Regions from separate parts of the Paenibacillus sp. FSL E2-8871 genome, predicted to be linked through region 1. Evidence: riboswitches for the same ligand, from Rfam matches in the RefSeq annotation. Region 1 holds a riboswitch; the other holds the start of a gene.
The links. A riboswitch is a leader RNA that binds a small molecule or an ion and turns the genes downstream of it on or off. The one in region 1 is predicted to bind cyclic di-GMP.
Positions count from the first base shown of each region.

Region 2: it holds a riboswitch for cyclic di-GMP, as region 1 does, so the genes downstream of both, NYE25_RS25740 (glycosyl hydrolase) here and NYE25_RS20195 (NPCBM/NEW2 domain-containing protein) in region 1, are expected to answer to the same signal.

Region 1 is NZ_JBBOBV010000001.1:4,455,393-4,463,037, forward strand. It holds gene NYE25_RS20195 (NPCBM/NEW2 domain-containing protein) at 1-3,248, opposite strand, end outside; cyclic di-GMP riboswitch class I at 3,403-3,489, opposite strand; gene NYE25_RS20200 (hypothetical protein) at 3,647-4,219, opposite strand; gene NYE25_RS20205 (EAL domain-containing protein) at 4,329-5,318, opposite strand; gene NYE25_RS20210 (Crp/Fnr family transcriptional regulator) at 5,368-6,051, opposite strand; gene NYE25_RS20215 (leucine-rich repeat domain-containing protein) at 6,171-7,022, shown strand; gene NYE25_RS20220 (sensor domain-containing diguanylate cyclase) at 7,038-7,645, opposite strand, start outside.
Region 2 is NZ_JBBOBV010000001.1:5,723,489-5,731,133, reverse strand. It holds gene NYE25_RS25740 (glycosyl hydrolase) at 1-1,120, opposite strand, end outside; cyclic di-GMP riboswitch class I at 1,133-1,212, opposite strand; gene NYE25_RS25735 (sugar phosphate nucleotidyltransferase) at 1,349-2,722, opposite strand; gene NYE25_RS25730 (UDP-glucose dehydrogenase family protein) at 3,433-4,773, opposite strand; gene NYE25_RS25725 (glycosyltransferase) at 4,778-5,878, opposite strand; gene NYE25_RS25720 (glycosyltransferase family 4 protein) at 5,940-7,079, opposite strand; gene NYE25_RS25715 (glycosyltransferase family 4 protein) at 7,079-7,645, opposite strand, start outside.

The DNA.
Region 1 (7,645 bases):
GTTTTGGTTTCTGTAACCCCTTCGTTCTTCACTTCATATACCACTTCGTAGTCGCCTTTTTGCGTTACATTAACGGTATTTGCTTTCAGGGTGACATTAGCAGTAATATCGTTTCCTTGATAGTTAGTCGCTTTTACATAGCTCATCGGATCAAAAGCTTGATTAAGCTTTAACGTGATTTGATCTTCAACAGATAACGCTGGCTTGAAGGCTTTAACCTGTACCGGCTTCAGTGGGTTCAGCTTCTTATCATAACCAACGATCTTGTACGTATAATTGATGCTGTTATCTACATTCGTGTCCACGAACTGGTCAGTCCCTGTAAACCCTACTAACTTATCGTCTCTATACACCTCATAACCTAAGAAATCTTTCTTAAGATCCGTATCCATACTGAAGCTTAATGTGTTCGATTTAGCAGTAGTGTTAGGCGTGACATTAACCTTTATCACAACATTCTTATCTGCTATCCCTGTTCCCACATAATGAACCACTGAATTGTTTAAATACCATAGCTTTTTCGGTGCTGGGTATTTAGCTAACTTCTCTTTCGTTTCAGGATTCACAGTGAAGCCATGTCTGGCAAAATAGCTACTTAAGTCTAACCCCAGCACTTCAGAGGAGAACTCCACCAAATACTGCTGCTTGGAATTGTCGCCGTTCGTAAGAGAGACCTTCCGCTCGCGGTACAGCTTGGTCAGTTCTGTCCAGTAACCCGGATGCGCCAATTCTAACTGCCAATAGGCACCGAGCTGTGCAAATAAGCCCTGCTGATTCATAACCACTTTATTTTCTTCGATTACATATTTATAAATATCACTTTCAAAAGGAATACGAGTATCCATCGAGTCCGCATAGACTGACATCAGCACAGACACCATATTATTGGTTACTTCACCATATTCTCGTTCACCCATCGCCAAGCGATGCCCTATTTCATGATTCAATCCCCAGCCTGGATAGACTTTGTTAAAATCACCTAACATCGTCCCTACGGTCCCAATTTGTATCCCTGTATGATCTCCCGCTGCATACATCGCACCATAAGGCTGCATCAATCGGATGTTCTCACGAATTAGCTTGGCATCATGAATCACACTACTGCCATCCAAGCCATAGAAGTCAAAGATCGTCTTCATCCAAGTATCATAGCCGGTTACGGTACCCAGCGGATCATTTTCTTGCGTAATAAACTTGTTATAAGCTTCTGTCGCAGTTCCTGTGAAAATAACATGATCGCTGACCATTTCCACCACATCGATGAGCTCGCGATCTTGAACATTCGGATGCGCTGCCTTATCTTCATCTAATTTTTGTTTATAGGTGGTTAAGAAGGCTTTAAATTGTTCAGGATCTGTAGTCCTGGTCATCATAGGGATCTTGGTAAGCCCCTCGAACCGGATCATAGGTGCTTTACCTTGTTCCTCTGCTGTATATGGATTGACGATATACACTGTACCGCCCTTAGTCACTTCATGTGCATAATAACTATTCGTAGCAAATTCAGGAACGGTTATAATGTTCTTACCTGGACGCAACTGCACACCTCTAGCCCAAACATTCCAAGCCGCCTCTTGTTGAGAAAAGACTAAAGAAGGTAGTTTATCGCTAGAAGCTGCGTCCACATAAATGTTGATCGTATCTCCAGGCATTGCAACGAGACCTGTAGGCTGGTTGTTCGTACCGAAACCAATTCTCAGGTTTTCCTGCGCATGCTTTTTCATATCTCCACGTTGTTCCGCCTCAATGATGGTGCCTTCGGTTTGAACTTCACCATTCACTAGCTTCATAGCTAAATCCAAAGAATCTTTCAGGATTGGATAGAGCGGATGTACTTTTGCCGCTTCTTCTAATTCATTGATTGCATTGGCGCTATTATAAGCAGGAACAACCGCACTCATCGTGCCATCTGTGAAAATACCATTTACAGCTTCACTTACTTTATCCTCTGTATAAAATCTAAATTCAGCTGCAAAGGGTCTGTTGATATTGGCTTTTGTGAACTTGAATTTCAATCTTTTAAACTTTGTAGGTTCGAATTTAAACTCCAGAAAGTCATTCGTACTAGTCGCGGTTCCGCTAGATACGAGCTGGAAGGTCTCTCCCTTACTTGTTTCTGATGCATAAATTTCAAAAGCCTCTGGGAAGCCTTTACGATTATCTCTAGCCAGAAAAGCCAATCTATCTAGTACTTTCGCTTGCGCTAATTCAAACACGACTTCATTCGTGAAGCTGTCATCATTGTTTTTGTTCGTTTCCCAGTGTGTATTCGGCTGGTCATCGAGCATGTATTCCGGTTTCGTACCTGGATAGCTCCCACCGTTCACCGTTACTTTTGATACGTTTGAGTTGGGCATTCTATAAGCTTCGCTATAGGCATTTTCGTATGCTGTACCATAGCCTTTTAGCTTCGAAACCTTAGCCGCTGTTGCCTCTATTTGATGGTTCTCCAGAAGTACTTTTGCATTCTCTATATCTGCTTGAAACTGCGCGTACAGTGGATGTGACTGCACGTCTTGTTCTAAAGCCGTTAATTTCTCCACCGTATTAAATGCTGCGCTAACTTGACTCAAGGTATCATCTGTAAATAAATTTTTCATTTTAGCGGATACGGTATCTTCTTTGTAAAAAGAAAACTCAGCTGCACTCGCCCAATCTTGGTTAGCTTTTTTGAAGACAAATTTAAGTCTCTTGAAGGCTGTAGGTGCAAACTGAATCTCTACTACGTCACCTGCTCCGCCTTTATATTCTCCAGAGGATACTAGCGTATAATCGCCTGCATCCGTAGTTGAGCCATAAATATCAAATTCCTGAGCAAACCCCTTCCCCTTTGCACTGGATTGTCTTGCAGCGTATACGATTCTATTTAATTCAGTGGACTCATTGAAAACAAAGACAACCTCATTCGTAAACGTTGAACTGTTCGGTTTGCCCGTTTCCCAATGCGTACTCATATCGCCATCCATAGCCTTAGCTATAGGTGAACCTGAGTAGTTGCCACCGTTATTGGTAATGGATTTAATATTCGCAGGATTCATTCTAAAAACATCATTATAAGCGCTTAGGATAGCCTTGCCGTACAGATCAAAAGGAATAACTGACGCATTGCTGAATAGGTCAGCCTTGCTTTGTACTACAGTGTTCACTACACTTACCTTGCTTACATCACTTGCTAAAGCATAACCTGCCTCACTCGAAAAACTAGCTAACATGGCTGCCGATGTAGCGATCGCAATCATTTTTTTCATCTTTTCTACCCCCCAGATGTAATATGAATCTCTTCCGTGCCTAAAAATAGGCACAAAAAAAACTACCCCAAAAGAGTAGCTTGATTGCGTATAAAGTCGCATAAAAACTAAGACTTAATTTTTATTAAACTTTAACAAAAAGCGTAATACACTCTTTGGCAGCTGGCTGACAATAGTTATGATAACCTTAGTCCCTATAGCTTTGCGTCCCTACATTTCCATAGGTTTGCCTATGAAGTTTCGAATACATTACAAAGAGTAACATAACGCTACATCTGATCGCATGATTAATTGGTATGAAATCCGAATAGGTAATTGCAATTACTTTTTCTATCGTGATAGATATTATTTATCGACTATCCCGGAAGAGAGAGGACACTTTAGGACTGGAGGTCTACTTAACTCCCCGCACCAAACAAACGCCGGAACCAATTCCACACATCGCCCGTGATGGGAATTAATCCGAAGCCATGCTCGCCAACTGCGATTAGACCATATGCCCATTGGCCAATAGCTACTGCTCCCCCAGCAATTCGTCCTATGGCTACCGCCCCAAATGCCGTATCACCTATGGCAACAGCTCCCAACGCTTTTTCGGCTATCGCGATCGCTCCTACAGCCACTCCTGCAATGGCAATCGCCCCAGCTGCGAAGCCAAGCCAGCTAATTGCTATCGCTCCAAGGGCTAACCACATTCCTAGTGATATTGCACCCACGGATAGAACCCCTACGCTTATCGCACCTATGGAAATCAGGCCAACAGCTATATCTCCAATGGCAATTAATCCAACAGCTGTCTTCACTTGTGGCTTGCTTCCGTGACCATACCCCTGACCTGAGTATCGACCCAAATTGCTGCGAATACTTACCACCGGAAATGATGGAGACGGCCATTGATAATCAATTTCTCGTCCACCTAACCCTCTAGAATCCGCCCAGCGTGTGATGTACTTATGCCATTTCATATCCATCCCGTCCCCCTTCTCAATTACCTTAATTATACAACCCCGGGGGTTGGCTGTACTCAGACTCTGACCTGAAATTCACCTCATCCTCTAGACGGAGTTATACTCATTAGGATCACTGTTTGGGAATAGGATCAGGCTTTCCAAATAAATATCCCTGAAACAACTGATAACCACTCTGCTTAAGCCATTCAAAGTCCCCTCTAAACTCCACACCTTCTGCTAAAGGAACGGATTGGATTTCTAAAGCTTTTTCTAAAAATTGTTTAGCTATTTTCTGTTTGTTCAGATCGCTGGACACACCCTGAACATATTTCATATCCAGCTTCATGTAATGGGGTTTAAGCTCCAACAACATCTCGATCGTGCTGAAGCCCTCGCCAACATCATCTAAAGCGTATTCAAATCCCCGATCCTTGTAATATGTCAAAATAGCTTTCAAATGAGCGAGATCATCCACTTTCTCCGTCTCAACAACTTCAAAGACAAAAAGAGAGGGATCGACGCCTAATTGATTGGCCAGTTCAACGGTTGATCTTAAGCAGAACTCTGGCGCGTAGATCGACGTTGGGATAAAATTAATAAAGGTTTTTTTATTTAAGGGTGCAGCATATTTTACAGCAGTCATTCTACATAACCGGTCTAAAGCATATAAACGCCCACGATTTCGTGCCGCCGCAAAAATCTCATTAGGATAGATACGGGACCCATCTTCTTTTTTAAATCTGGATAGGAGCTCGTATGCAAAAATATCTTCCCGTACGTTCACAATCGGTTGGAAGTGACAAGTAACTAAACCCTTAGTTATAACCTCATCAATCCACTCCATATCAAGTACAGTGGGTAATTCGGATAGAGGTCTCCATGTTTGGTCATCTATACGGAATTCAACCTGCTCCGACTCCATATGGTCATTACAGAAATCTAGAAAATCCCGCACCCCAGCCTCCTTAATCGTAATCACATTTTCTTCTACCTTATGTATCGTATTACTTCTACTCAAGTGATGAATAACCTCAGGTAAAATCCTTAGATTAAGCTCACCATGAGCCTTGATTTCAAAACTCAGTTCTCTTACTACACAATGATTACATGCCACATTCATAACCCCTTTAACAATCAATTCTCTGAAAAAGATCCCGGAACTGCTCTTCTCAATCGAAATCCGTATACTCTAGTAAATACGTCGGGTCTAACACGGTGATCTGCTGATGTTGAATATCAATAATCTTTTGCTCTTGCAGATCTTTAAGCACAAGGGTAGCCGTCTCCCTTAACGTTCCGATCATATCCGCGAACTGCTGATGGGTCAATCGAAGATCAATCCTCTGTTTGCCTTGCTCCTCTACTCCGAATCTTTGGTATAGTCTTCTTAGCGTAAATATCGCACGCGCTCTCGCATCATGAAATTTCATTTCATGTAATAACCGATTCGATAAAAATAAACGGTCCATTTGCAGCAGCATCAATTGTTCCTTAATCAACGGGTAATCGGCAAGCATCTGCTCAAAAGGCTCACGTTTAATCACAAATAATACAGTATCATTCATAGCCACCGCAGACAGCACTCTTATATTGGAGGGATGGATCACTTCCAGATCGCCAAAGAAATCGCCTTTTCCAAAAAGATCTACGGTATGCTCTTTCCCTTTCGTGGTAGCGTACACCCTTATAATCCCCGAATAGATAATGTAGGCATGTTCCCCCGGATCTGATTCTGTAAACACTAGAGTCCCCTTGGAATATGCCTTATAAGTGAATAATCTTGAGACCGCCTTGATCTCCTCCGAGGGTAAACCCTGAAAAAAGCGAATGCCAGTCCAAAAAGAAGCTTCCATCTCATTATTCCTTTCTAAAACACACCATAGTTTTGTATGCCAACATACAGATAATAAATCATCATCCTGTTATATTCTATCGTAACGATGCCAAAACCAATAACAAAGGAGAACCTTCCATGAGATATAATTTTGACGGAAAAGGAATTACAGAAACGCCAGAGATCGTGTTTGAGAGCAATCCTCTACTAGAACTGAGCATGTACAACAACCATATTAAAGAGATTCCCGATCAACTCTTCCTTCATGATGAATTAGAGGTACTAAATTATGCAGGTAATGACGTCGAGCGGTTATCCGAGAATATCGGTCGTTTAGTTCACCTAAGAATGTTGGATTTAGGCCATAATCGACTGAAGGTGTTGCCGGAGACAATTGGCGGACTGCAGGGGTTAGATTCTTTTCTATACCTAAGCAATAATCAGTTCGAACAGCTGCCGGAGCAGCTTTGTAATCTCCAGAAACTCAAGTATCTGAACGTAACAGATAATCATCTCAAGCAATTGCCTACCCGTATAGGCGAAATGAGCAGTCTAATTGAATTGCGGCTTTATTATAATCAGCTAGAACGTCTACCTGATTCGATCACACAAATAAAAGGGTTAAGAGAGATTCATCTTTACGGTAATCAACTGGTCGTATTGCCAGAGCATTTGGGTGCTTTAGAAGAACTGCGGATACTCGATATGAGTGATAATCGAATCACTGAACTGCCCTCATCCATCGGTAAACTAAACAAGTTAAGAAGACTTAACCTTCGAAAAAATAAACTGAATAAGCTGCCTGAGGAAATAGGTCAATTAAGCAGCCTTGTTGAGCTTGATTTAAGAGATAATAACCTGCAAGAAATCCCGAATTCCCTTTTACAGCTTGAACGATTAGAGAAACTGGATCTCAGATGGAATCACAGCTTGAAGGGAACAGATATTTTAGAGCAAGTAGAGCAAAGAGGATGTATCGTTTATAAATAACAAAAAAGCCTCCTGTTAAAGAAGCTTTTCATTCAAATCTATGCTATGCGTGACGCGGTTCCTCCCATGCTCTTTAGAGGCATAGAGCGCTTGATCAGCTTTTTGCAGTAGGGTGGTTTCTGAATCGGTTGGAATAAACGTAGCTATACCCATACTCACCGTAATCTGGCCCATTTCCCATGTTGAATATGCGATAGATTGCCGTAAATTCTCGGCTATGATCTTTGATTCCGAGATATCTGTATTTGGTAAAAGAAGTACAAATTCCTCACCGCCATATCTAGCCGCAATATCCTCTTCACGAGATTGCAATTTCAAGATACTCGCCAATTTCTCCAGTACATAGTCACCTGTCTGATGCCCATAGGTGTCGTTCACTTTTTTAAAATGATCAATATCTATAATACACAGCGAAAATGCTGCTTGAACTTGGCCATACCCTGCAATCTGCTCTTCCAGCTTCTCTTGAAGAAACCTTCTATTCTTCAGCCCAGTCAGCTTATCTGTATTAGATAATTCTACTAAAACGGCATTCATTTCCATCAGCTCAGCTTGCTTTTGCTCGATTTCCAGGTGAATTTGTTTGAGCTTTGCCAGCGCCTGATCTTTTTCCCAATAAGCCT
Region 2 (7,645 bases), 1.3 Mb from region 1:
TCGCAAGAGGAATGGCTGCCTCCCCCTCTTCTTCGGGAGGTGCCGGCGCTGGTGCAGCGCTAGGTGTCGGTGCCAGACCAGTATTTAATTTATCTCTGGTCAGGGTATAGTTGCTATTCATAAATGTTTTGATTGTATCTGCACTGTTATTCTCGTAAAGCATTTTTCCCCAGCTCATCATATACGTCCATTTACTTTGTGATTGCTGAAGCTTCTCCAGATTAGGCATTTCACCATTCTCCCCGATCGCAATCGGTTTGCCTGCGGCTAGACTCAACAAGCTGTCATAGTATTTTTGCTGGTAATCATTTTCGTATATATCTGCTGCCAGAATATCTACTTTATCAGCACCTGGATAAGTTAGCGCATAAGGATCTGACCAAACATTGGGAGCATTCGGACTCCATACCCATAACAAATTATTTAATTTATGAACGTTAACAAAACGGTCATACATAATATTCCAAAGTTTAGAAAAGTTATTTTTCTTCCCCCACCAGAACCAGTTCCCGTTCATTTCATGATAGGGTCTCCAAAGCACCGGAACATTGGCATCGCGCAAGCTTTTTAGGGAGACTGCCACCTTATCAAGTTCAGCGATCAGATTGTTATATTGCTTGGTACCCGGTGTAACGTAACTATCGAACTCATTCTGACTAAGTGTTTTTTTCACATTATCCCAGCCATAAGAGGTGCCCGGCAGGTTAGCATGAAAAGTCATAGCTACGATCCCGCCCGCTTTATTCCAGTTGATGGCGCTGTTCACCACATTTTGACGCTGCCAGGCCATCGTTCCTTCTGACTGACCGCTGATCGCGCCCAGTTCATAACCGTGAAGAGCGGCATATTGTCCGCTGGTTCCCTTCAGCATATTGTTAATTTCATCTGGACTTTCTAAATAGTCATGTTGACCAGCAATAATACCTTTTCCTGAGATCGAGTAAAAATAGTTAAGCAGCTTTACGGCTTCAGGTGAGGCTCCTGGGGTAACTGGCGTTCCAGAATTTGAAGCAGCTATGACAACAGACGGCGAAATTCCAACAGTAAGCGGAAGTGCAGTCAGAAACAAGACGAGTGACAGAAATGCGCCAAATAATCGATACGTACGGTAAGCTTTCAAAATAATCTCCCTTTCGGTAGCCAGGCTGCCACTCTTTCGAAGGCCCTATAGCTTTGCGTCCCTACCTTTCGATAGGTTTGCCTTTTCAATTTAAGAGAAATAATCTCTCTTACCGTAAGTATCGACGACAATTAATGATATATTTAGTGTTTTTATGACTTTTTTTGATAATTGAGTCAATTTACCTGTTTCAAGAAATTTTGGATTGGTTAAATAGATAGGTTAGACCTATGAAATGAATTGTTGTAGTTCTATATCATTCCAGTCTAAAGTAATACGAATGTTATCTTCTTCTACTAATTCAGAACCCGTTTGTACCTCTATAAACTCGACATCCGTCAAAGCAAGGATCGCGTGCTTCGTTCCTTCCGGTATACGTACCACGTCCCCAGCCTTCACATTATGTTTTTTCTCATTCAGCACAATACTTGCTTCGCCGCTGACGATTGTCCAAATTTCACTACGCTTGCGATGTAATTGATAGCTGATATTATTCCCCTCGGATATAAAAATCCGTTTGGTCAGCACTTCATTGCCTTCATCATATTTCACATAATCAATAACTTTGTAATGGCCCCAGCGGCGTTCCTCGTACATCGGTCTTTGTTCAAAGGTCTTCAGCACTTCTTTAATCCGTGGGCTCTCAGCTTTATGGGTAACTAGAATCCCATCCGGGCTAGCCGCAATGATCAGATCCTTCGCACCAATTACCGTAATCGGAATATCCAGCTCATTAATCAAGCAAGTCCCCTCAGAATCCGCCGTTACAAAACCTTTTCCTACATGCTTGCTGCTCATTTCCTCTGTCAGCGTATTCCACGTTCCAAGATCCTTCCAGAATCCATCATACGGCTGCACCACAATATGTTCTTCTTTCTCCACCACTTCATAATCAAAGCTGATGGAAGACAATAGCTTATACTGCTTCTGCAATTCTTCATATCCTAAAGGCAACCCTTTACGCTGCAAAATATCTAACAAGTACCCTAAGCGGAAGGCAAACACTCCACAATTCCACAATGCATTTTGCTCGATGAGCTGTTCTGCTTGTATACGGTCTGGTTTCTCTTGAAAGTGACTCACCTTCATAAAACCATTTCCCCCCGCCTCTTCGGTGGTAGGAATAATATATCCGTATTTCTCTGAGGCATGTTCAGGAACAACACCCATTAGGGCCAGATTTGCTCCACTTTCCAGCATGGTCCCCTCAAGCATAGCTATGGTATCAAAAAAGGATGCTTCTACATAAGGGTCAACAGGCAATATTGCTACCGTCTCCGCTGGAGAAACACCTGCCACTGAATAAAGATAGGTAGCTGTTAAGGCGATAGCCGGAAAAGTATCCCGACGCTCCGGTTCAACGATAATCGGCACATGACTTCCCAGTTGGCTTTGTATCATTTCTACTTGGCTGCGGCCGGTGGCCAGATAAGATGATTCTGCCATCCCTGCTTCCTCCAGCTGTCTCCAGACACGTTGTACCATGGATTCTGGTTCACCTTGAGGGCTTTCAAGTACCTTTAGAAATTGCTTTGAACGTGAGTCGTTGGACAACGGCCATAACCGTTTACCTGAACCGCCTGATAGAAGTACCATTTTCATAGAATGAACCCTCCTTGAATTGATATCAAAACCTATGTCTTCCGTTTGGTGGTCGTTGGAATGGATGCACTTACAAACTTTGTTAGGTATGAACCACTTCAAGGGATTTTGGACTTCCGATCGCTGTTATCCTCAGATTTCCTTATTGAACCGCTTCTAGCGGTAGAAATCCGAGGATAAAGGCGAACACTCCGTTTCTACAGTTCCAAATTCCCTTTCCGTTCTTAACCTAACCAACTACTTTTTAACACTGATCCGTGCGCACCGGGCTGTACCAGCCAGAAGCAAGCACGTTTTTCTAAAGACTCGCTTCTGCTCCGGGGGAGGCAGCAGCAACTGCAAGAACAACTGCAACTAAAAGAGCAAGACTAGTTGCCACCACGGAGACAAAGACGATGACAACTATAAGTGCTACTGCTACTGCTGTTGCGATAAACAATCAGAGTACACTAACTATATAAATTGCTTAGAAACTTAAGATAAGGGAACGAAGTGGCGGAGAAGAATTTTGGAACTGGAGGAGCGATAGCGTCCGCCTAAAAGCTTTCCGTAGGAAAGCTCACTTCGTAAGCATAAGCTTTTCCGGATTTCATCCGCTATTAAGCGGTATAAATCAAGAAATCTGGAAACAACAGCGGCTGGAAGTCCAAACATTCACCGCAGTTGCGACTGACACTTAACACAAAAATCTCAAGTTCAATATATATAGATTAAACCGCTCCAGCCACACTAGCAGAATAACCGCTCAATCCACCCATCTGCGGGCGGCCGACAGAATGATAAACGAGTCCGGTACCCTCAATTTGCTCCTTGGAATACACGTTGCGTCCATCGATCAATACCCCATTACGCATGCTTTTCGCCAGCTGATGCAGATCAATCTCCTTGAGTAGGCTCCAATCAGTCAGGAGGCATACGGCGTCGCTGCCCTCAGCCGCTTCCTCTGGCAGATTGCACCAGCGAAGCTGCGGATGATCATATTGCTGCCTGAAATTTGTAGCTGCGATTGGATCATATAGTTTGACTGTTGCCCCTTCAGCCACCAGTGCCTCAACAATCTCTCTGGCTGGAGCTTCGCGGACATCATCGGTATTAGGCTTAAAGGCAAGCCCCCATATCCCAATCGTCGAACCGCGCAGGCTGCCAAGTGATTCATGCAGCTTGGAGATGATCATAAACCGTTGTCCCTTGTTCACTTCGACTACAGATTTCAATAATTTGAATTCGTAATCGACGTTGCCCGCAATTTGAATGAGTGCATTAGTGTCTTTCGGGAAACAGGAGCCTCCATAACCGATACCAGCCTGCAGGAAGGATGACCCGATTCTTTGGTCCATACCCATTCCTTGTGCTACCTCGGTTACATCAGCTCCCACTTTTTCACAAATATTGGCAATCTCATTAATGAAGGAGATCTTCGTGGCCAAAAATGCATTTGAAGCATATTTGATCATTTCAGCACTGCGTATATCTGTTACAAATACATTTTCTGTGAAACCCTTATGAAGCTCGCGCATGGTTGGTTCCAGCTCTGGATTATCAAGACCAATGACAATTCTGTCGGGATGGAGGGTATCGCGAATCGCTGACCCTTCACGTAAAAACTCGGGAGCAGACACGATATCAAAAGAATGATGGGTAAACTTAGAGAGCATTTTGGAGATTTTCTCATTTGTCCCTACGGGAACTGTAGATTTAGTCATTATAATTTTGTGCCCGTCCATCGCTTTAGCGATTTCAGCAGCTGCACCCTCAATGTAGGTTAAGTCAGCTTCACCATTAGGCAGCGATGGCGTACCTACAGCAAGAATGATAATATCTGAATGCCGCACCGAATCCTGAAGATCTGCAGAAAAAGATAACCGTTCCTCACGAAGATTCAGTTCAATCAGTTCCTCGATTCCCGGCTCATAGATGGGCGATTCCATCTGTTTCAGTTTCTTAATCTTTTCCTCGTCCTTATCCACACAGATGACATGATGTCCGCCCAGTGCAAAGCACACGCCAGATACAAGACCCACATACCCAGTACCGATTACTGTCAGCTTCATACAATCATCCTCCTTTTAGAAAATTGACGTAGGCCTGCTCAACATACTGCTTGAACTTAACCATAAACGCCTGCTCATCGAATTTACGTGCATGCTCCATAATTTGATCGATATCCCAAGCGTAGGACTCTACCTCATAAATAGCCTTAAGCAGATCCTCCACTTCTTGATGCTGAAAGAACACACCATTTACATAAGGAATAATAGTATCCAGTGCCCCACCTGCTTGATAAGCAATTACCGGTCTTCCTGCAGCGTTCGCTTCCAGCGGTGTAATTCCAAAGTCCTCTTCTCCTGGAAAAATGAACGCTCTACACTGTGCCATCATTCCAGTCACTTGCTCATCTTCTAGCCGGCCCAGAAACGATACATTATCCTTAGCCATGCCTTCGAGACGCTTGCGATCCGGTCCATCCCCTACGATATAAAGCTTAAGACCATTACGATTGAAAGCCTCTACTGCCAGATCAATCCGCTTGTAGGAAACAAGCCGGGAGACAATTAAATAATAGTCACCAATGGTAGAAGAGCTTGTAAACCGGGCTGTATTAATCGGTGGAAATATGACATCTGCATCCCGGTGATAATAATTCTGAATCCTCGTCTTCACTACTGAAGAATTGGCTACGAACTGATTCACATTTTTGGAAGTCCGTTGGTCCCACGTTTTGAGCTGCTGCATGTATACCTTAAGCATTTTTTTGAACAGCCCGGAATTGGACTGACGTTCCATGTAGGTGTCGTAATCCCATGCGAAGCGCATAGGTGTATGGCAGTAACAAAGATGAAACGTATGTTTAGGAACCTGTATACTTTTCATAAAAGCACTGCTGGAACTCAGGACGATATCGAAACCGCGAAAGTCCAAATCACGGATGGCCATTGGATAAAGTGGCAGCACCCCTTTAAAATTGGTCTTTACCCCCGGAATCTTTTGCAGCCAGGAGGCACGGATATCCGCATCTTTGAGATTGTCAGTAAGGCGGCTTCCGTTAAAAACCGTTGTGTAGATTGGAGCCTCGGGATACATGTGATGAAAGACTTCCACCACTCTTTCCGCGCCGCCCATTTGGATTAAGTAATCATGCGCTATCGCAATTTTCATGTGAATCATCCTCAAAGTTTTATGGAGCATCATCTTCAGAATTACCGCGTCATATCATCTGTCAGGTGCCCGCCAACAAACCTTTATAGTAGTCAACGATGTCCTTGACCGTATTCTCGATAACAAAATGCTCTTTCACTCGTTTCATCCCATTGTCCGCCATCCGCCGTCTTTCCTCTGGGTGATCCAGCATCCATTTAATGGAGTCTGCCAGTATCGCCGCGTCACCAGGCTCTATCAGTAGTCCTGTCTCACCTTGAACTACAATTTCTACCGGCCCGCCTTCATTGGAGGCGATCACCGGTAATCCCGCTGCCATTCCTTCAACGATAACTTGGCCAAAAGGCTCAGGAGTTACCGAAGTGTGAATCAGTAAATCAGCAGTATTCATAAGGCCTTGAATATCATCCACATGCCCTAGCATGCTTACATTAGTAAGCTCGTCGTTTTTTATCTTTTGCAGCAATTCCTGCTTATAAGCCTCTTCTCCAAACAGAGCGTCTCCGGCCAGCCAGAACTTCACACGAGGTTCGTTCTTAAAGCTTTTTGCGGCTTCCAGCACAATATGCTGACCCTTCCAATGCGCCAATCGACCAACTAGCAATACGTTGAAATCCTTCTGGTCCCGCATGCCGATCCCATTACCAATCACTTTAGCGAATGCGGAGTATACGACCAGCGTTTTTTTCGATCGCGGCAGCTCCAAAGCATTCAGTGTAGAATGTGAATTCGCGATGACTCCATTGGGGAGCAGGCGTGACAGCAAACGAATGCCTTTGGCAACGATAGGCTTTAAATAAGGGGCCCCAATATGATCCCGGATGTGCCAGATCAATGGAACGCCCGCTATTTTTGCAGCGATGGCTCCGTATAATGCAGATTTCAAGGAATTGGTGTGCACGCAATCTACCTTCTCCGCTTTTAAGAGCGGCGCAAGCTTGCGGCCATAAGCCAACAGCTTGAAGGCTGCAGCAGGTGCTCCCAAGTTGACTGCATTTCTCCCACGACTTCTGATGCTCTCATCCAGTGGAATAATACGGACATCCATCCCTTTTTCACGTAGCCGTTCAGCCAGCGCACCATCCTCAGCCAGAATTACCAGTGGATCGATCTGTTCTCCAATATGGGTAAGGATGTTAAACAGGGCAACTTCTCCACCACTCCATTTAGCAGTGTGATCTATATAGGCCACTCTAAGCATTACGTGGTCACCTCCTCTCCTAAAGCTTGCAGGAACACGGATTCTACTTGATCCGTAACATGCTCCCAGGTATATCTCTCCAGTACATGCTCTCTACATTCATCCCGGCTCGGAAGCAGCTTTCGATTGCTAAGCATATGGATCATACCTTCAGCCATGTGGTCACTACTTGAACTCTTAAATAGTAATTCCGGCCGGAAGCCTTGCAATATTTCCTTATTGCCGCCAATCGGTGTAGCCATCACTGGCAATCCTGAAGATAAAGCTTCAACGGTAATTAAACCAAAGCCCTCCAATGCCTGTGAGGGAACCACGAACATATCCGCTGCCTGATAATAAGAGGCTAGCTCATGATCGGGAATGTAGCCTAGCAGTCTTACCTTATTGCTTAAGCCATAGTCGGCGATCTTTTCTTCCAGTTCCCCCCGCAACGGCCCTTTACCACCAATCAGCAGAATGGCATTCGGGAAACGCTCCGCAACTTGCTTCCAGGCTTCAAGCAGCTGTAGTAGTCCCATCCGATTGACCAACCGCCGGACAGTCAGCACGGTTGTTGCTCCCTCAGG